DNA from 3 places in the Nostoc sp. DSM 114161 genome. Region 2 is predicted to be linked to each of the others. Evidence: riboswitches for the same ligand, from Rfam matches in the RefSeq annotation. Region 2 holds a riboswitch; each other region holds the start of a gene.
What was found. A riboswitch is a leader RNA that binds a small molecule or an ion and turns the genes downstream of it on or off. The one in region 2 is predicted to bind cyclic di-AMP.

Region 1 (4,977 bases), 250 kb from region 2:
GAACTCGGTTTAAGTAGGATTATATCAAGCGATCGCTTTAATAAATCTTCATAAATCGTCATATTGACAATCCCAGATTAGGTATGCAATTGTGTATTTAAGACAGCATAAATAACCACACTCTAAAGCGCAGGTTTTTGGTAGTTGTCTCAGCAGCAACAATTCCTAGTTTCCTGCCGAGCTTCGTGTCATCCCTTTGGCTGAGTATTTAGCCAAAAGTTTAGTCTACTAATTGATTAGACTTTCGATGGAAAGACAAGATGTTTGGATAAATGTTCAGGGGAAGGGATGACGCGAAACTTGGTAGGAAGCCAGGAATTATTGCTGCTGAGACTTAAACCAAACTCAAGCGAGAGTAGCAAATTTTTTCATAGAGGAAGATTCATTTTTGATAATTTTTCTCAAAATAAATTTGTTAATTCTAGATGTGTGATATTCCAATGCTGCCAAAAACAAAAAGCAAAATGGAAAATCAACAAAATGAATTCCAAACAAAAACGTAATAAGAAACAGCAACTTACTGATTTTTATGGCTCTAATTGTTGGTAGTGTCGTGAAAACATACCACAAGAAAGGTTGACAATTGAACACCTTTTACCCAAAAGTCGTGGCGGCTCTAATTCTTTTGAAAACTTACGCCTTTCTTGTTTTAAGTGTAATAACACTCGTGGAAACAGTATTTATCCACCTATCTGGAAAGTAACTGTTTGTAAATAGCACATCAATTTTTTGAGTATCATATCTGATGGGGTGGGTATCTTACTTACCCTTTTCATTCAATTAAATAGGAAAAAGAAACAAAACGTAAAAATGCACAAACTTCTAACATTTCGTGATGAAAAACTTCTACGCCGTGCGTTGACTCACCGTTCTTATGTTCATGAAAACCCAGGAGAAGGCGAACATAACGAACGCCTAGAATTTCTCGGTGATGCTTTGCTAAATTTCTTAAGTGGTGAATATCTCTATCGCCGTCACCCACACAAGGGAGAAGATGAATTAACGCGGCGGCGTTCTGCATTGGTAGATGAAAAGCAGCTGGCAAAGTTCGCTGAAGAAGTAGATTTAAACTTTAAAATGCGCTTAGGAAAAGGTGCTATTCAAGACGGAGGATACTATAATCCTAATTTACTTAGCAGCACATTTGAAGCCGTTCTTGGTGCTTATTATCTAGATAATAATTCAGATATTGAAGCAGTTCGCGCAATTATAGAACCACTGTTTGATTCTGTACCCGAACAAATTGTTGTTTCTCGTTCTAATGTAGACTCGAAAAACCGCTTTCAAGAATGGGTACAACGCAATGTTACCCAAACTCCTCCTAAATATGTCACAGTTCAAACAGGAGGTTTGTCTCACGCACCAGAATTCGTAGCTAAAGTAATTGTAGGCGAAAAAATCTACGGCGAAGGTAAGGGACGTAATAAAAAAGATGCTGAAAAAGCTGCTGCTGAAGATGCATTAGTTAAATTGAAAAAGCAAGGGTTATTGTAGAAATGAGTTGTCAGAATTCTGAATTCTGAATTCAGTAAATAAATTTCTCATATCTCCAATTCCAATGGCAAAACTATGGTGAAAGTTGAACCAACCCCTACTTCAGAAACTAAATTAATTTCACCTTGCAATAATTTCACCAAGCGCCAAACTATTGCCAATCCTAATCCTGTACTATCAGGAAGGTAAGGACGATCGCCAGCACTGACGCGAAAATAGGGTTCAAATATCTGGGCTTGGTCTTCCGGTGCAATGCCAATTCCAGTGTCAGAAACTGCGATCGCCCATTTGTGTTTTTCCAACACTTGACACATTACAATAATAGTCCCAGACTCTGTATAACGAATTGCATTACTAATAAGATTTGTAACAATCTGTTGCAATTGAAATGAGTCTGTAATTAATTCTTGAGGAGCGCGATCGCAATCTACTACGATTTGTAAGTTTTTCTCCACAGCTAAAGGCTCCAACATTTCATACACATTATTAATGAGTTCCGGCACATTGGTAGGTGCGAGTTGGAGTTTTATTTGTCCGGCATCATACCGCGAAAGTTCCAGCACATCATTAATTAAGTGGAGTAATTGTCTGCCATTGCGTAGCACTCGTTCAATATGTTCTAAATTGGTATAGTTGTCTTTTATCTTCGACTTTCTTCGTTGTTGGCGTAAAAATAAATCCGAGTAACCAATAATTGAAGTTAAGGGATGTTTTAATTCGTGGGCTAGTTGAGAAATATACTCTTGATTGGCGCTAATTAATCGTGTCAGTTCCTGATTGTGCAGCGTTAATGATGTTTGTAACTGCCTTAACTCTCGCAAGCGTTCTTCAAGATAACTCTTGAAACACCGAGCGATCGCTTCATCTACAATAGCGTCAATCAAACGCATAGAACGAATTATCTCTGCGGGCGTTCCTTTCAATAAATCTACGTGAATAGTGTCGAATATTACTGTTCTTAATAGATGATATTCTCTGGCAATCTCTGTAGCATCAAAACCTTGTTCGGCTCGAATCGCCCCATGCTCAAAACTGGCAACAATTATCGACTGAATGTCATTATCCTCAGATTTTGAAAGTACCGTTACCATTGCTTTCAAAACATTCGGAATATGATTTTTGATAGCTGTATAAGATAAATCATCAGCACTTTCAATCCGTCGATCTTTGCGAACTGCTTTTACCCACTTATCTAGGATAGTATCAGTTTTTTCAGCCAGGAATTGACTAAAATCCATTATGTTAAATTCAGCTAACAGAGGGATGATAAATTTGTATATGCAATTAGTTTATCCACTAGAGCGGCGTTTTACCAAAAAAACTTCCAAAATTCACCTATCAAAAGTAATAAATTTCATCTATCGTTGCGTAAGCTAGCAAAAACTTTAAGTATCGCTCGAATGATGTCAGTATATGAAAATATAATGTATAAAATATATTATATTATGAATAAAAATTAGTATCTTACAATGTTGGCTTTTAAGTAAATTGCTCCTGTAACCGTTACTGTGCAATGGCTTTGTTCCTAAAGTAAATAAATCGATCAAAAGCTATAAGATTTATTAATCGCGTATAAACCAGGGTAAAAACTTGAATTTAGTAGTTAAAAGAACAAAGCATTTTAGAAAAGAGATGATTTTTACTGAGCGTTAATGTTATACTCTTCACATCGATGTTATATTGTGCGTAATTTCGTACCTTTTAGAGTAAGTCAGCCTAATCCAGCGCATCTAAAGTGCGTAACGCTGGAGCGGAGGAACCAAATTGTGGGGCGTATCTTGGAGAAAGTCATGAGTTATGAGTTATGAGTTATGAGTTATGAGTTATGAGTTATGAGTTTTTAATTAACTGCTCACTTCTGACTCCCAACTCCTCACTCCTGACTCCTCACTTCTGACTCCCAACTAACAACTTTCTTCAGAAGGGCATCTCTCAGCCCTAGCCCGTCAGCTAACTTCGTAGGCATTGAGAGGAGACTGAAGAGACGGCATTTTTATAATGTTCCGATCTCATCAGTGTCCGAGGCTGGTACTGCTCGATTTTTTGTACCTGCACTTAACCCTGTTGAGGTTTCATAATGATCTTTCAACTAAATTTAGCAGCGATCGCGGCGATCGCTGGACAAGCTGCTTGGAAAAAGACAAAACCCGTCATCAGTAAAGATTTCTTCTTTTTACCTGTTTTGGGTTTTTTGGGAATAATTGTGCTGTGGTGGATTGTTGCACTTGCCAACCACGAATTAATGCCCACCCCGCCAGAAGCACTATCAGCTAATTTGGACTACATCTTAAACCCCTTCTACCAGCGAGGCCCAGGCAACTTAGGAATTGGTTGGTTATTAATAGCAAGTCTGCGAAGAGTAATACTAGGCTTTTTGTTAGGTGCGGTAGTAGCCATACCTTTAGGGTTTCTCATTGGTATGTCGAGACAAGCAATGCTAGCCCTCAATCCCATCATTCAAATTTTTAAACCCGTATCGCCTTTAGCTTGGTTGCCCATAGCTTTAGCTATTTTTAACTTGGCAGATCCTTCAGCTATTTTTGTTATCTTTATCACTTCGTTATGGCCGACAATTATTAATACAGCCTTAGGAGTTTCTAGCGTTCCCAAAGATTATTTAAACGTGGCACAAGTATTGGAAATGCCACGTTGGAGGCAGATTATAAAAATCATTTGGCCTGCAAGTTTGCCCTATATTTTTACAGGTTTGCGAATTAGTTTAGGCATAGCTTGGTTAGTAATCGTTGCTGTAGAAATGCTCACTGGTGGTATTGGTATTGGCTTTTTTGTCTGGGACGAATGGAGTCGCTTAAATCTAAGTTCAGTCTTTCTAGCGGTATTAGTAATTGGCGTAACCGGCTTAATTCTTGATTACATCGTCGGTAAAATTCAAGAAATAGTAACTCGCCGCCCGACATCTGCCAATTAATTACAACAAAATTCAGAACTAGAAATTCGCATTACAAACCCTCCATAACTCTGCGTCTGTGCGCCCACCGTTCGCGAAGCGTCTCCCTTGGGAGAAGTTTTGATGCCTGCGGCGGGCTACGCCAACGGCGGAAGCCGCCGCTCAAACTTCTCTGTGCACGAGCAATTAACCACCAAATTTCAGATTTTGGATTTAACAATTCAAAATCAAAAATTGAGCTATCAACGGAGCCATAAAAATGGTCGATCGCAACTACACTCGACGAGACTTTATCAAAGGAATAGGAGCAACCACAACGACAATAGCACTATCTTCATGTGCAGTTTCCGGAGATAGATCTGCAAAAGGATTAACAGAAGAAGCCTTAGCTGTGCAACGAGTAGTTAAATCCAGCGATTTAGAAAAACCCGATCTGACGGTTGGATACGTTCCCGTTAATGATTGTGCGCCATTTGCGATCGCCTGGAAAAAAGGTTTCTTCCGCAAATATGGTTTAAACGTCACCCTCAACCGCGAAGCCAGTTGGGCCACCTCCCGCGACGGCATCATTTTTG
Region 2 (7,529 bases):
AAACCGATGATGGTAGGTATTGCGTAGCCTATTCTCGCGCCCCAGGAAATTATGCTTTTTTAGTTAGTCGTTATTTACATTTAGCTACTGGATATCCCGCAATTCAGTTTCTCCCAGATTTACAAGCTTATAGAGAAAAATATCAAGACTTTAAAACTGTTGTGAATGCTTACGAAGCACACGATGGTGTTTATCAGCAATTAGAGCAACACGGCGGTACAGTATTGATTCGGGGAAGGGGAATTGTGGCTTCGCGAATTGTGCAGCGGATTTATGAAGCCAGAAAGCGAAATCGAAATATTTCAGTTTTACATTTAATGCGATCGCCTAAACCCCAAGGCAACAAATTTCAAAATGCCCAGCGTTTAGTCAAAAATCATTACGAATTTCAACCCTTTAACTGGCCTAAAGCTTGTTGGGGCGGCGAACTCCGAGCAATGTTAGAAAAAGCCAGCCCCGACGAACGCAAAAGCCTATTAGCAGATTGGGGCGGTACCACCACCGCCGACCGACACGATTGGCAGCGAATTACTGCCCAAGGGATTAGCGAAGGCTGGTATCAAATTACCTTCGGTGAAGTGTTGGACGTAGAACGAGATCCCCAAAACCGGACTATTACCCATATCCGAGAACAAAGCTTTGGCGAAAAGAAGTTGATAGCTGACTTTATTGTTGATGCTACTGGACTAGATGCCAAGGTAAATGCCAGTCCGCTGCTAGAAGATTTCGTCAAACATTACAACTTGCCACTGAATCACCTGGGGCGATTAACTGTTGCCAACAATTTTGAATTAGTAGAAATGCGTAATGACAGAGGACAGATGTATGCAGCAGGGGCGATTACTCTTGGTGGCCCTTATGCCGCTGTTGATAGTTTTTTAGGGTTGCAATACGCCGCATTAGTCGCTGTGGATGGACTCGCCGCCGCCCGTGCGCCTGGAGTTCATAGATTGAATCCTATAAGTTCCTTTGGGCAGTGGTTGAAGTGGGTGTTAAATCAGTCACCTTAGAGAAATCCAAGAAATATAGCGGTTTTCAATTGAATGGAATACACCGAAAGAAAATCAAATCATTGTAGGGGCTTTACAGCTGTTAATGGTGTCAACTTAAGCTTAAACTGTTGCCCCACAATCGTTTTACCCCACCCCCAACCCCTCCCCTTGGCAAGGGGAGGGGCGATTTTGGCTTTAGACAAAATCGGAGTGGGGTAACGCGGATATTGATGGTAAATGAGTAGAACTCGCTCATCACCTTTCTATCAGGGTTTCACGTTAAGTTGACACCAATGGCGATAGACCCCACCCCACAAGAAATTATTGGAAACCCCTAATTTATATTCCTTGTGTCAACGTCCAAGTAGAGTAAGCATCTTCCACAAATGTACTTTGATGGTTAGTTTCTTGACGCTTAGTCATTTTAACTTTCAGGGTGGTTATGTAGACTCCATCCATTAACTGATGTCCGTAACCTAAAACTTGACCGACTTGCCCTGTTTTTTGATGCAAAGCATAATCTCCAATGTTTAACATGGTTTTAAGTTCCTAATTAACTAAGTTGAGTAGTTGATAAATTACCAGTTACAGCTGATTTCAAGCAAAGTGAAGTACGCCTGAATTGTGACTTTTAAATTCTGCTTTTGTTAAGCTGCAATCTGGGTTCGGGTATCAGATGTGGTTTGAACTAGTAGACGAGTGTAGAGCTGAGTTAGTCGGAATGCCACACTGTACCAACTAAAGGCAATTTCTGTGCGTTGCCGAGCCGCTTCACCTAATTGGTCTCGCCAAGTTGGGTTAGTAATAATGCGGTCTATGGCAGCAGCAAAAGCTACTTCGTCTTTTACTGGTGCAAGTAACCCTGTGACTTCTGGTACAACAGTAAATTGCAATCCACCAACATTACTAGCTACCACCGGAGTTTTACTCGCCATTGCCTCAATGGCAACTAAACCAAAAGGTTCATAGTGGCTGGGCACTACGCAGACATCAGCAGCAGCATAGTAGAAAGGAAGTGTAGTATCATCTAGGCGGCCGGGAAAGGTTGTACAATTTTGTAATCCGAGTTCTGTAACAATGCCGGCAATGCGATCGCGTTCGATGCCATCGCTCTGACCTGGACGACTACCACCACCAATCACTAGCTGGAAGTTATCCTCATTTCTAAAACTAGACTTAGCAACGGCTCTGACTAAGGTTTCTATTCCTTTACGGCGATCGAACCGTCCAACGTAGAGAACTATTTTAGCGTCTGGTGCAATTCCCAACTTTTCCCGCGCCACAGACCGAGGAATTTCTCCAAATTTGTCGATATCGGTGCCGCAAGGAATCATTTCAATGTTTCCTTTGTTGGAAACGAGTACCCGCATGTGCTTCTGCTCTTGCGGACTAGTTGCAACCACACAGTCTACAGTTTCCAAGCAGGCTTTTTCTACAGCTAATCGCTGAGCAGCAATTACAGGAACATCACCAATACTTCTGTATTTGACCGCTCCTAAAGAGTGGTAAGTGTGTAACTGAATCAGAGGTTGCTGTTTTTTCAATTCCATACCAACCCAAGAAGACAACCAGTAGTTAGTATGAATTACGGGATAATAGAACCCTTGCTGCTGCTGGAATCGTTGGAATTCTCTGATGAATTCTGGTAGATAATCGAATAAGTTATCTCGCCCAATAAACTCTGCTGGGCCGGCTTTTAAGCGAATAGTACGACAGTTTGGGCTATGTTGAACGATCGCAGCTTGTTCGGGACTGCTACGACGAGCGAACATATCCACTTGCCAACCAAGCTTTGCTAATGCATAACCAACTTGACGCACATATACATTTTGACCTCCAGCTTCTTCTTGACCAATTTCAACAGCTGGGTCTCCATCAACAGAAATTAGGGCAATGCGATGTTTCTTATTCTGGAACATGGTTGAACTTTACCTCAGGGCAAATAACCCTGCCTCAAACGCCAGAAATCAAGGTAATATTATCCTCTCCTCAAGGCCGAGGGCAGGTACAACGAAGCGCAAAGTTACCAGCCAAAGGACACTGACGAGAACAAGGCATTACTTGGAAGAATGCTGCTCGTTCAGTCTCCTCTCAATGCCGACGAAGTTAGCTGACGGGCTAGGACTGAGAGATGTCCTTCTTGAAAAAGTTATGGGTTATGAGTTATGAGTTATGAGTTATTTACTTATTAACTTTTAACTCTTGACTCTTAACTTCTCACTTTCTCCTAGATACGCCCCAGAATTGGTTCCTCCGCTCCGGTTTACCCGTTACAAAAGTTTTTAGGTAATAAAAGTGGATTAGGCAGACTGATTTAATTTTCTTAAGGTTTTATAACGTGGGTTCATCAAACATGTCAACAGTGCGAACAAAAAATGTGTCGTCGGGGAGAGGTAGTGAGGATTCGGCAAACCCCTTAGGGTAGGGAAAAGGGAAAACAGAAAAGGCTAAATGAGGGATCTTTGCTTTCCCCTTTGGCGTTGCCATCTCCCTTGTCTCCCACCTCCCCATTTCCTTACCCCCCACTCCCTCCAGCCATCAATAGACCAATCTCTTCCACTGTTGCTGTTTGTGCATCCAAAACGGCGACAAACTCACCTCTGTAGATTACGGCAATGCGATCGCTCATGGCCATGACTTCTTCTAACTCGGTAGAAATATACAAAATTGCTGCACCGCGATCGCACTCTTGCAATAATCGAGAATGTACTGCTTGTGTCGCCCCCACATCTAAGCCCCGCGTCGGTTGCATGGCGATAATTAAATCTGGTTTTTGTGCGAGTTCTCGCGCCAAGACTATTTTTTGTTGATTTCCTCCCGATAGCTGACTTACTTGCACATCTTCGGCTGTGGCGCGGATATCAAATTCTTGCATGGTAGATTTGGCATAATTGGCGATCGCTGTTTTTTGTAATAAAAAGTAACGACAAAATGGCAACTTTTTAAAAGCTTTCAAAATCAAATTTTGAGCAATAGTAAATTGCAATACTAAACCTGTTTTTTGCCTATCTTCTGGGATATATCCGATGTTTACTTCTCTTGAAAAAAATTCTATTTTTCCCTGTTTTGCACTTCGTAAAAGAGCAATAGCATCTGCTAATTCTCGCTGTCCGTTACCATCTACACCAGCAATTCCTAAAATTTCTCCTGCCCGGAGTTGAAATGAAATATCACGTACAGCAGTTAAACCTCGTTCATCTTCAACGTCTAAATTCTGCACCGACAATACAATATTTCCTGGTGAAACTGGAGATTTATTGAGTTGCAAAACAACTTCTCGTCCTACCATCAATTCTGCTAATTCTTGAGGTGTTACTGCTTGAGCTTTTGTAGTTGCTACTACCTTGCCTCGTCGCAATACTGTGACTGTATCGCACAGATTTATCACTTCTTCTAATTTATGGCTAATAAAAATAATTGTCTTCCCAGCAGATGCAAGTTGACGCAAGATAGTCATTAATAATGTTACTTCCGGCGGCGTTAAAACTGCTGTTGGTTCATCGAGAATCAATAATTTTGCCTGACGGTAAAGAACTTTGAGAATTTCTACGCGTTGTTGTGTTCCTACCGATAAATTTTCCACCTTAGCAGCAGGATCGATTGCTAATCCATAACTTTGGGATAAAGCAGCAATTTCTTGTTGCTTTTGACGCAGATTGAGACGCCAAGTGTTATTTATTCCCAAGATAATATTTTCTGTAACAGTTAACTGTGGTATCAGCATGAAGTGTTGGTAAATCATGCCGATACCAAGTTTAATAGCCTCATGAGGCGAAGTAATTTTTACTGGTTGTTCCTGCAAATAAATTTGACCAGTATCAGGTTGATAAAGACCACTAATAATATTCATTAAAGTAGTCTTACCTGCTCCATTTTCCCCTAAGATTGCATGGATTTTTCCAGCTTCAATACTTAAACTTATATTATCGTTTGCTATAAATGAACCAAAGGATTTAGTAATTTTATCTAAATTTAAATATGTCATTGGCAGCAATTTTTTAAATTAATAGACCTCTTGGAAAAGTCCCTAACACCCCACCCCCAACGCCTCCTCTTCCTAAGGGGAGGTTGGGGTTCTTAGTTGCGATTTAAGAGGTCTAATATAAACCAATACGGTTCAGTTAAGGATTAATTATACAAATTATGGGTTTTCGAGACGCGATAAATCGCCGTCTCTACAAGTGTTTTGGTTTTATCTGAACTGTATTGTAATATAAACTACATTTGCGACTTCGGACACTACATTTACGACTTTGGGCACTACATTTACGACTTCGGACACTACATTTGCGACTTTGGGCACTACATTTACGACTTTGGGCACTACATTTACGACTTTGGGCACTACATTTGCGACTTCGGACACTACATTTGCGACTTCGGACACTACATTTGCGACTTCGGACACTACATTTGCGATTTTGGATACTATATTTACGACTTGGGACACTACATTTGCGACTTTGGCGATCGCCTATGGCATCACTGATTAGGTTTATATTAAAATAAGGGACAAATTTAAGTCATCATATCAAGTTTTTACGCAACGCGTATCCTTACCACCTTCTTTGCAGTTTTCAAAGGTAATTTTTTTATCTACAATTTCTTGCTTTACCTGCAATGCTTTTTGTTTGACTGCTTCCGGTACTGCTGCACCAAATTTTCCTAAAAATAAAATATCTGGTCTTTCTAGACCAATTGTATATATTTGTCCTTTAAGTTGTTTTTGTTTTGCGAGTTCTGCAAGGTAGGCGATCGCTATATCTAATCTTTTGACGGCACTAGTTAAAACTGCTTTTGGGGCGACATCTAACTGATCTTGAGTATTACCAAAGGCATACACTCCCTTGTCGCTAGCAGTTTGCAACACTGCGGCTGAGGCATTATCTAACCATTGATAAATTACGTCTGCTCCTGCGGAAATCAAAGCCAAAGTCGCTTCCTTTCCCTTAGCAACATCATTCCAATCTCCGGTAAAAGTAGAACTAATCTGAATATTTGGTTTTACCGATTTTGCTCCTAATTCAAATCCCCGCAATTCTTGTTGAGTGGCTTCAAATTCTTGTCCGGCAATATAAGCTAATTTGTTAGATTTAGTTAAAGAAGCACCAATAATGCCACACAAATAACTACCTTGGAGGTGATCTATTCGTAAAGCGGCAATGTTATCACCTTTAATAGAGCCGTTAACAGCTACAAAAAATGTATTGGGAAACTGTGGAGCAACTTGTTCCACCGCTGCATCAAATTGCCCGCCGTGGGCAAATACTATACTGTAGCCTTTACGAGCAAAATCTGTTAAAGTTTCTGTTTGATCTGCTTGGGCTACTTGTTCGACATAGGCAATGTCTCCACCCAGCTTTTGTTTCGCCAGATTTACACCTTCGTAACCAGATTGATTCCAGGCTTTATCGGTGATGACTCCAGGTAGAGCGATCGCCATTTTAAATGCTTCCCCACCATCTGCATTACTTTGTGTTGTAGTTTGGTTGTTGCTACTACACGCTTTCAGCACTAGGCTGCTAGCAAAAACCGCCGAAATATAAATAAATTCACGCCGACCAAAATTTCCCGCCATAAACTAGTCCAAAATTAATAGTTTTTTTAGTAACAACATATATACATTAAAACTCGGAAAACATTTAGTATTTTAAAATGATGGATATCTTTTTTGACTAAAGTTTTTGAGGGAAGACTTTATGACTATTTGGGTAAATGAGCAAATAGATCCGTCTGGCATGATTCATGCTTGTATTGCTTGTTGTAATGAATCTCAAGCCAAAGATTGTCATCATTCCTTTGAGAATAATTTGACCCAGACGCAAAAATCAGCAGGTTGGGTAGCGCGATTACGCACAGTCGATTCTTGGGATGAAGTTCCAGTCAATTCTCTAAAACTCAATTAAGTAGTCGTCGTTGAGGTAGTGGAAAGTAGCCAGAACTGCATTCTTTCTCTAACTTCAACGACACTCACAACTCATCAGGTTCGTTAACCGCTGACGGTTAAGTGTCAACCGTCAACAGCTAACATGAAAATATATGTGCAAGTTAAATGTACTACTAGCGTGACACGACTAAATTGTTGCAACAAAAATTGTAGGTTGGGTTGAGGAACGAAACCCAACATTCCGATAGATGTTGGGTTTCACTCCGTTCAACCCAACCTACACCTGTATATTTTGAAATTTCGATCGCTCCTTTTTCAAGAGCCAACCGAGCAAATCACATTAAACAGGTTAATAAAGCATAAAAATAAGATTAAAATTATCAAATTATTAACAACTACTTCCTAAAAAAGTAATCTATTATAGAAATTTGATGGTTTTTTGCAACTATTAAGAGCTATCATCTATACCGGAGATTAAATTAAAAAACTTGCTTTCAACCGAATCAATTTGGTGAACTATCTCAGGGTTTACACTTCGGAGCAAGGCTATCCCATTAATTTAGTTGGCGAAACGGGACAAGCGGTTCAAATTTCAATTCATCCCCCCAGTCAATATATCTGTGCCAACTGCGAACGGATATTACCAGATT
Region 3 (7,529 bases), 260 kb from region 2:
ACGAAAACATCGGCTTTACCTTCGCCCAAGGCAAAGAAGTCTGGCTGGGACACCCAGACCGACTTTTAGGGGTAATGGAATCTTTCATTGAGAAATATCCTAAAACCTATCGTTCCCTCGTCAAAGCGATGATTGAAGCTTGCCAGTATTGCAGCAAAGTGGAAAATCGCCAAGAAGTTGCCGAACTGCTGACAGACCGTTCCTTTACAGGTGCAAGACCGAAAAATAAAAAGGCTCCAATTGCCAAGTTTACTGCCCCAGGAATTGTTGGTAACTACAACTATGGTGGCTTTGATGGCAAAGACCGCACTATTCAAGCTGCTGACACCACAATTTTCTTTGATATTCCAGATAACATTCCCCAACAGCCAGGAGAACATTCGACATTTTTATGGAGATCTAGAAGTATTTGGTTGATGACTCAAGCAGCAAGGTGGGGGCAAATCAAAGAATTCCCTAAGAATGCCGAGAAATTAGCCGAAAAAGGTTGGAGAGCAGATTTATATCGCGAGATAGCAAGCGAAATGGGCATTAAATGTCCGAAGGATGATTACAAAGTAGAACCGCCAGAAGTATTTATAGATAAGAAAGGCTTTGATCCCAGCGATCCAGTGGGCTATCTGAATAGTTTTGCTATCAGGGCTAATGCTCCGACTAGTTTTTTCATGTCTTAAATACCAAGTTCAAATATTGACCGTGACTAAATTATTGCTGGAGCATTTTGATGATGGAATATACCTCATTACCTATTGATACCCAAACCCAAGTTATGCCCCGTCCTGGATTTTTAGAAATTGAAAATTTAGTCAAGTCTTATCCGACACCAGATAAAGATAATTTTGTCGTTTTAGATGGAGTGAATCTAACAATTGGTGAAGATGAATATGTTTCTGTAATTGGTCACTCAGGTTGTGGAAAATCGACGTTACTGAAGATCATTGGTGGTTTAGAAAAAGCGACTTCTGGCTCAGTACGCTTAGATGGAAAAGAAATCCGGAAGCCAGGATCGGAACGGATGATGGTGTTTCAAAATTACGCATTGTTACCTTGGTTAACAGTGCGAGAAAATATCCGTTTAGCTGTGGATGAAGTGTTAAAAAATGCTAATAGATCTGAAAAAATTAGCATTGTAAACGAACACTTGTCAATGGTAAACTTAACGGCGGCGGCTGATAAGTATCCTGACGAACTTTCTGGAGGTATGAAACAACGCGTAGGTATTGCTAGAGCTTTAGCAATTCGTCCTAAAATGTTATTAATGGATGAACCTTTTGGGGCGCTAGATGCCCTCACTCGTGGTAAATTGCAGCGGCAAGTATTGGATATTTGGGAAAGTCATCGGCAAGCAGTGATGATGATTACCCACGATGTAGACGAAGCAATTTATATGTCCGATCGCATCGTATTAATGACCAACGGCCCAGCAGCTAATATCGGTGAGATATTAGAAGTTCCTTTTGAACATCCACGCGATCGCGCTGCCATGCGTAACTCAAAAGAATACTTTGAACTGCGTAACCATGCCCTCAATTTCCTAGATCGATATTTCACGCAACACGAGTAAAGTAGATTATCATTCTTTTAGCGGGTAGCCTAATTCAAATTCACGAAAGCTAGATTTGAAGCGGAGGAACCATATTATGGGGCTAATCTCATACAAACTGAGGAGTTAAGAGTCAAGAGTTAATAATTATTAATATTAACTAAGTACTCAACGAGAAGTTTGAGCGGCGGTTTCCCCCGTTGGCATCAAAACTTCGGTGACTCAACACTCTTACGAGAGAGACACCTTCCAGTCTTAGCCCGTCAGCTAACTCCGTAGGCAATGGAAGGAACCCCCAACACTTTGGCTGTAATACAGTTGTTATTGGGGTTTCCTCTACCGATTGTAAATTTTAGTCATTAGTCATTAGTCATTAGTCCTTGGTGATTTGCAAAGGACAAAGGACAAAGAACAAATGACAAAATCTAAAATTGGTCGCCCTGCTTCTCATTGCTAGTTTATTTAATTTGGAGAAGTAAAGCTGTGAAAATTAAGCCAATGTTAGCACGTCTGCAAAGTGCCATAGGTCGAGATGACTTAATTGAACAAATGGTATTGTTGCCAGAACCAAAAAATCTATTGTCTCAACAATCTTCGGCAGCAAATTCCGTTAACTTAATTGTTGCCTATGATGCTTCTCCGAACAGTCATACGGCATTGGATCTTGCCTTTTGGATTGCCCATCAAACACGTCTAGCTACCAATACAGAAGTTACAGTCCAAGCTGTTTATGTGTTAGAAGACAATGAAAGTAGCCACTATCCAAACATTTTGAATTTTCCCATACAGCAGCCTTCATTAGAATGTCAGATTAGTGAAATATCAAAATCCCCCACACTTGTCTTAACTCAACCAAAATTGCAGACAGCCATAACTCCCTTGCAAGAAGCGGATAGAATTCTTTGGCAAGCACGAAGTTTGGCTGAAGAATGGCAAGGTTGTTTCAAATCTCATTTGCGGTTTGGTTCCATTTCTACAGAACTTAAAAAAGTTGTGGAATTAGAAGCAGCCGATATCTTGTTTGTTGGTTGTAACTCTGTCAACCATCCTATGATTGAAGCACTAGGTTCTGATTTTCCCTGTGCGGTTTTAGGCATTCCTAGCTGTATTGATGAATAATCGCTATTCAGAATTTCAATAAGTATATCAAATTGTAATCTTAGATAAGTCACCTATAATTAGGTGGCTTTTTTCGCTAATACTCAATCAATTAAACTGTGGGAGTTCAGCTGTGGAAAACTGGCAAGCCATCCTCAGTGTGGTTACATTTATCGGCGTCATCATTTTAGTGATGACAGAATGGGTACACCTCACCATTGCTGCATTATTAGGAGCATTGTTATTAGTTTTTAGCAACGTTATGACTTTAGAACAAGCTGTTAGTTACATCGGCAATAGTCATGGAACACTTGGTTTATTCTTTGGAGTGATGGTGTTAGTACGGGCTTTTGAGCCTACCAAAATATTTGAATATTTAGCTACTCAAATAGTCCTTCTTGCCAAAGGACAAGGCAAGCGTCTATTACTCGGTATAGTGGCTATTGTCACACCCATTTGTGCTGTTTTACCGAATGCCACAACAGTCATGTTGTTAGCACCTTTAATTCCACCAATGGCAAAAGAAATTGGAATAAATTTCGTACCCTTATTAATTTTAATGGTATTTGTAGCTAATAGTGCCGGACTGCTGACTTTAGTTGGCGACCCCGCTACATTTATTGTTGGGGATGCAGTGAATATTACTTTTACTGATTACTTATTAAAGTTAAGTTTAGGAGGAGTAATTGCTGTTGTCACAGTAATTGCAATCCTACCATTTTTATTTCGTAAAATTTGGAATACCCGACTAGATAATCTCGAAGAATTGCCACATCCCCAAATTAATCATCCACGAGCTTTAAGTGTGGGTGCAATTATTGTCTTTTTTGTGCTGCTATTTTTTGTGATTGGAGAATCTCTCCCAGTTCCCATCTCTCCCGCTGCCGTGGCTTTGTTAGGAGCAGCTTTAGCTTTGCTATTATCTCATCATAGCAAAATTGATTCGGTTAATAATATTTTGCGCGATATAGATTGGAGTACATTAATATTTTTTATGAGTATTTTTGTGCTAATAGGAGGGCTGGAAAAAACAGGTGTAATTGATGGTTTATCAGGAGTATTAGCCGCTATTTTAGGGAAAAATATTATTCTAGGTTCGCTAGTTCTGTTATTTTTTGTAGGCATATTATCTAGCGTAGTGCCCAATATCCCTTTAGTGGTGGGGATGGTGCCCTTACTCAAACAGTATATTGTCACTGTTGGTTTAGCACCCGCAGAAGTTCTAGCGCAGGATTTTCAAGGACAGTTTCCCCCAGAAGTTTTACCACTGTTTTATGCAATGATGTTTGGTGCAACTTTAGGAGGTAATGGCACATTAGTGGGAGCATCATCTAATATCGTGGCTGCCGGCATCTCTGAGCAGCATGGACAGCGAATATCGTTTAAAACTTTTTTGCACTACGGTATTCCAGTGATGCTACTACAGTTAGTAACTTCGGCTTTTTATGTGTTATTTCGCTTTTTGCTGTAAAACAAGTAGAGACGTTGCATTGCAACGTCTCTACTAATCATTTGTTAATATCTGATGATGTGCAATACGTCGCGCACAAAACTATAGCCGGCTAAATCCCAAAGTAAATAGAAAACAAAGCCAATCATCGCTAGGCGACCATTCCAAATTTCTGCTTGGGGAGTCCAGCCAAACAAAAAGGCATTGCGGTCTACGCCGTTGTATTCTGGTGCGACTGCTGGTAAATCAGTAGATGGACGAGTTTCTTTATTAACCATTTTTCCCTCCAATGTTTAGTATTTTTTAGGCATTTAACGTTTAGTAGCCAATTATCCGCAGTATGTCGCGCAGGACGCTAAAACCAGCTAAATCCCAAAGTAAATAGGCAAGAAAACCAATCATTGCAAAACGACCATTCCAGATTTCAGCTTGGGGAGTCCAGCCAAATAGAAATTCATTGCGATCGCGGCCGTTGTAAGCTTGAGCTACTGGTGGTAAATCAGTAGACGGACGAGTTTCAGGAGTTTGCATTGCTTTTTCCTCTTAAATTCAACTGCTTTTTAAGTCTTTTATGTGCATTTTAGGTTGCACATCCATTAGTGAGCCAGCGCGGTTTTGGTCTTGGAGGTTTCCCCACGAGCAACTGGCAAACCCGAAGGCTCATTTGTTATTTGCAACAAAGAAACCACAACTGACAATTCCGTTTATCCAGTTCCAATTATTGGCGAATTTTTACAATAGTTAGTTGCCATTTGTTTGCCCTCAATTATTCATTTGTTAACTTTAATGTAGCTATTGATATTTAAATTGCTTTCTGTCTGTGGGCACAAACTACAAGCACTTCTCATGACCGATGCTCGCTCGTGTATTTTTCTAAACAAATCAACCTTGAGAGAGTGATAAAAATAGGTATTTCACCAAATGCTTGGGATTTGTCAGAAAACTACAATTTTATTCAAAATAAATGCGATAAAAACAATTGAAAATTTAGAAAATAACGCTATATATATTAGTAGCAAGTATCAATTTGATTAATATTTACGCCAAGAGATAATAAAATTTATATCTTTCGCTGGATAGTGTTTTCAATCTTTGGAGAGATGCTTTAAACACCTAAATTCCACGATTCTGATCTTAAGAGTTAGGTATTGCCATAGGTAGACTAGATAAATACTAAGAGTTACTTCTCACGAAATTCTTAATCCGCCCAAAAAAAATTAAACACTAAGACAAGGAAATACAATGTTTGAAAGTACGGAAATCATGCTGGGACTCTACAAGCCACTATTGTGGTTAGCACAGGTTCCAGTAGATCCCTCAGTTATCACGCCTTCGGGGCCCCGCTTTTTTGTGGCTTTAATCTCAGGCGTGATTTTAGCTTTTGCTTTTCAATTAGTGCTTACTAATCTCTCTGTTGCAGCCGGTATTTCCTACCTGGGGCGTCCATCCGACTCAGATTCAGATGGTGGTGAAGTCGGAAGTTTGGGCGGCACTATTCGCAAAGTCGGCACAGCAGTAGGACTTTGGACATTAGTTACTGTAACCATCGCTTTATTAATTGCCACTTTCCTGGCTGTGAAGTTGAGCCTTGTGATTTTAGACCCAAGGTTAGGAGCAATTCTCGGTCTGGTGATTTGGGGTGCTTACTTTTTGCTGCTGGTTTGGGTAAGTTCCACCACCGTGGGTTCGTTAATTGGCTCGGTTGTGAATACGGCAACCTCAGGTTTTCAGGCGATTATGGGGACAGCTACCGCCGCATTGGGAGCAAAAGCTGTTAATAACCAAGTTGTAGCCACAGCTGAAGCCGCTGCTGCTGCTGTGCGTCGGGAACTAGGAAGCGCCATCGACCCAGTAAGTATTCGAGAAAATATTGAAGATTACTTAGATAAGCTGCGTCCGCCAGAGTTAGATTTATCGAAGATTCGCAGCGATTTTGAAAATTTACTCAACGACCCGCAAATAAAAGCGATCGCTGGTAGTCCAGACATCCGCAACATCGATCGCCAAAAGTTTATCGATTTAGTCAGCAGTCGTACCGACCTTTCCAAAAAAGATGCTAGCCGCATCGCTGATACTTTGTATAAAGTTTGGCAACAAGTAGTTAGCCAGCAAGCACCCAACCAAGACCGTTTGGGTGAATTGATTGATTATCTCAAATCACTGCCACCCGGACAAACCAAGACAGATGAACTCAATAGCAAGCTGGATCGGTTAGTGGCAGAAATGCGCGGTTCCAAGGAAGCCGACCAAAAAGCTGCACCCGGCCCAATTCAAAGCACACTCCAACAAGGACTATCTGCTTTAACCGGCATAGTGTTAGGACGCACTGATTTATCCGATTTGGATGTGGAAAAAATCCTGCGTAGTCTGACCACTGCCAAAGACAAAGTTACCCAACAAGCAGATAAGCTAGGTTTGCCCACACCAACACCATCCCAACCCTATAGTCCAATTCGGGCTGATGTGGAAAACTACCTGTCCAACACCTATGCTTGGCAACTCAGCCAAGAAAGAATTGCTCAAGAATTTGCCGATGTCATTTATGACCCAGCTGGCGATCCTGGGACAATCCGCAGAGAACTAGAACGGCTATCCCGCAACGATTTCGTCAATATTTTGCAACAGCGGGGATTGCTTACCCAAACCCAAATTCAGCGCATTGCAGACCGATTAGAAATTGTTCGCAAAGAAGTACTGATCCGAGTCACAGGTGAAGAAGAAAGAGAAATCGTACAAGACTTGCAACGCCGAGTTGAAAGTTATCTGCTGGTTACTGCCAAAACAGAGTTAACACCCGAAGGTATTGAGCGCGATTTCAAACCGTTATTGCAAGACCCAGAAGCAGATTATGAAACTCTGGTGTTGCGACTGGCGCACATTCAACGTGACGAAATGCGACAGATATTGCTGGAACGTAGTGATGTGCAGCTGTATGAAGTCGATAGCATTTTGGACGAATTGGAAAAACAACGCGATCGCGCTTTAATTGAATCCAAGAGTCTGGCCGAACAAGCACAATATCAAGCAGAAACTCTGTGGTTGAATGTCGAATCATATCTGCGTAACACTGGCAAAGCAGAACTCAATCCTGATGCCATCCGCGCCGACCTCAAAACCGTACTCGAAGATCCCCAAGCTGGAATTTCTGCCATTCGGGCGCGATTGTCTCGCTTTGACCGCGATACTTTAGTACAGCTATTGAGTCAGCGGGAAGATTTGACCGAAGAGCAAGTTAATCAAATCATTAACGCCGTGGAAGAGTCGTGGCATAGTATCCGCCACGCACCCCAAGCTTTAGCACACAGAGCAAAAGAACAATACGAATCAGTTACCAGCACCATTGCAGATTACCTGCGGAATACTGGCAAACAAGAATTAAATCCAGAAGGTATTCAAAGGGATTTGAATAGATTGTTTGAAAATCCCCAAGATGGAGCC

Region 1: linked by a shared signal. The riboswitch ahead of ntrB (nitrate ABC transporter permease) and the one ahead of NSTC745_RS33995 (glycosyltransferase) in region 2 are both predicted to bind cyclic di-AMP.
Region 3: linked by a shared signal. The riboswitch ahead of NSTC745_RS35040 (universal stress protein) and the one ahead of NSTC745_RS33995 (glycosyltransferase) in region 2 are both predicted to bind cyclic di-AMP.

The regions. Positions count from the first base shown of each region.
Region 1 covers NZ_CP195141.1:8,366,746-8,371,722, forward strand. The annotation lists gene NSTC745_RS35010 (HNH endonuclease) at 562-717, shown strand; gene rnc (ribonuclease III) at 811-1,494, shown strand; gene NSTC745_RS35020 (sensor histidine kinase) at 1,542-2,732, opposite strand; cyclic di-AMP (ydaO/yuaA leader) riboswitch at 3,198-3,474, shown strand; gene ntrB (nitrate ABC transporter permease) at 3,572-4,423, shown strand; gene NSTC745_RS35030 (ABC transporter substrate-binding protein) at 4,662-4,977, shown strand, end outside.
Region 2 covers NZ_CP195141.1:8,111,621-8,119,149, forward strand. The annotation lists gene NSTC745_RS33985 (FHA domain-containing protein) at 1-1,010, shown strand, start outside; gene NSTC745_RS33990 (hypothetical protein) at 1,332-1,529, opposite strand; gene NSTC745_RS33995 (glycosyltransferase) at 1,640-2,911, opposite strand; cyclic di-AMP (ydaO/yuaA leader) riboswitch at 3,073-3,291, opposite strand; gene NSTC745_RS34000 (ABC transporter ATP-binding protein) at 3,508-4,977, opposite strand; gene NSTC745_RS34005 (BMP family protein) at 5,524-6,570, opposite strand; gene NSTC745_RS34010 (glycogen debranching protein) at 6,692-6,898, shown strand; gene NSTC745_RS34015 (methylmalonic aciduria and homocystinuria type D protein) at 7,388-7,529, shown strand, end outside.
Region 3 covers NZ_CP195141.1:8,372,176-8,379,704, forward strand. The annotation lists gene NSTC745_RS35030 (ABC transporter substrate-binding protein) at 1-674, shown strand, start outside; gene NSTC745_RS35035 (ABC transporter ATP-binding protein) at 728-1,564, shown strand; cyclic di-AMP (ydaO/yuaA leader) riboswitch at 1,602-1,840, shown strand; gene NSTC745_RS35040 (universal stress protein) at 2,042-2,662, shown strand; gene NSTC745_RS35045 (ArsB/NhaD family transporter) at 2,775-4,112, shown strand; gene NSTC745_RS35050 (chlorophyll a/b-binding protein) at 4,157-4,369, opposite strand; gene NSTC745_RS35055 (chlorophyll a/b-binding protein) at 4,410-4,622, opposite strand; gene NSTC745_RS35060 (MFS transporter) at 5,334-7,529, shown strand, end outside.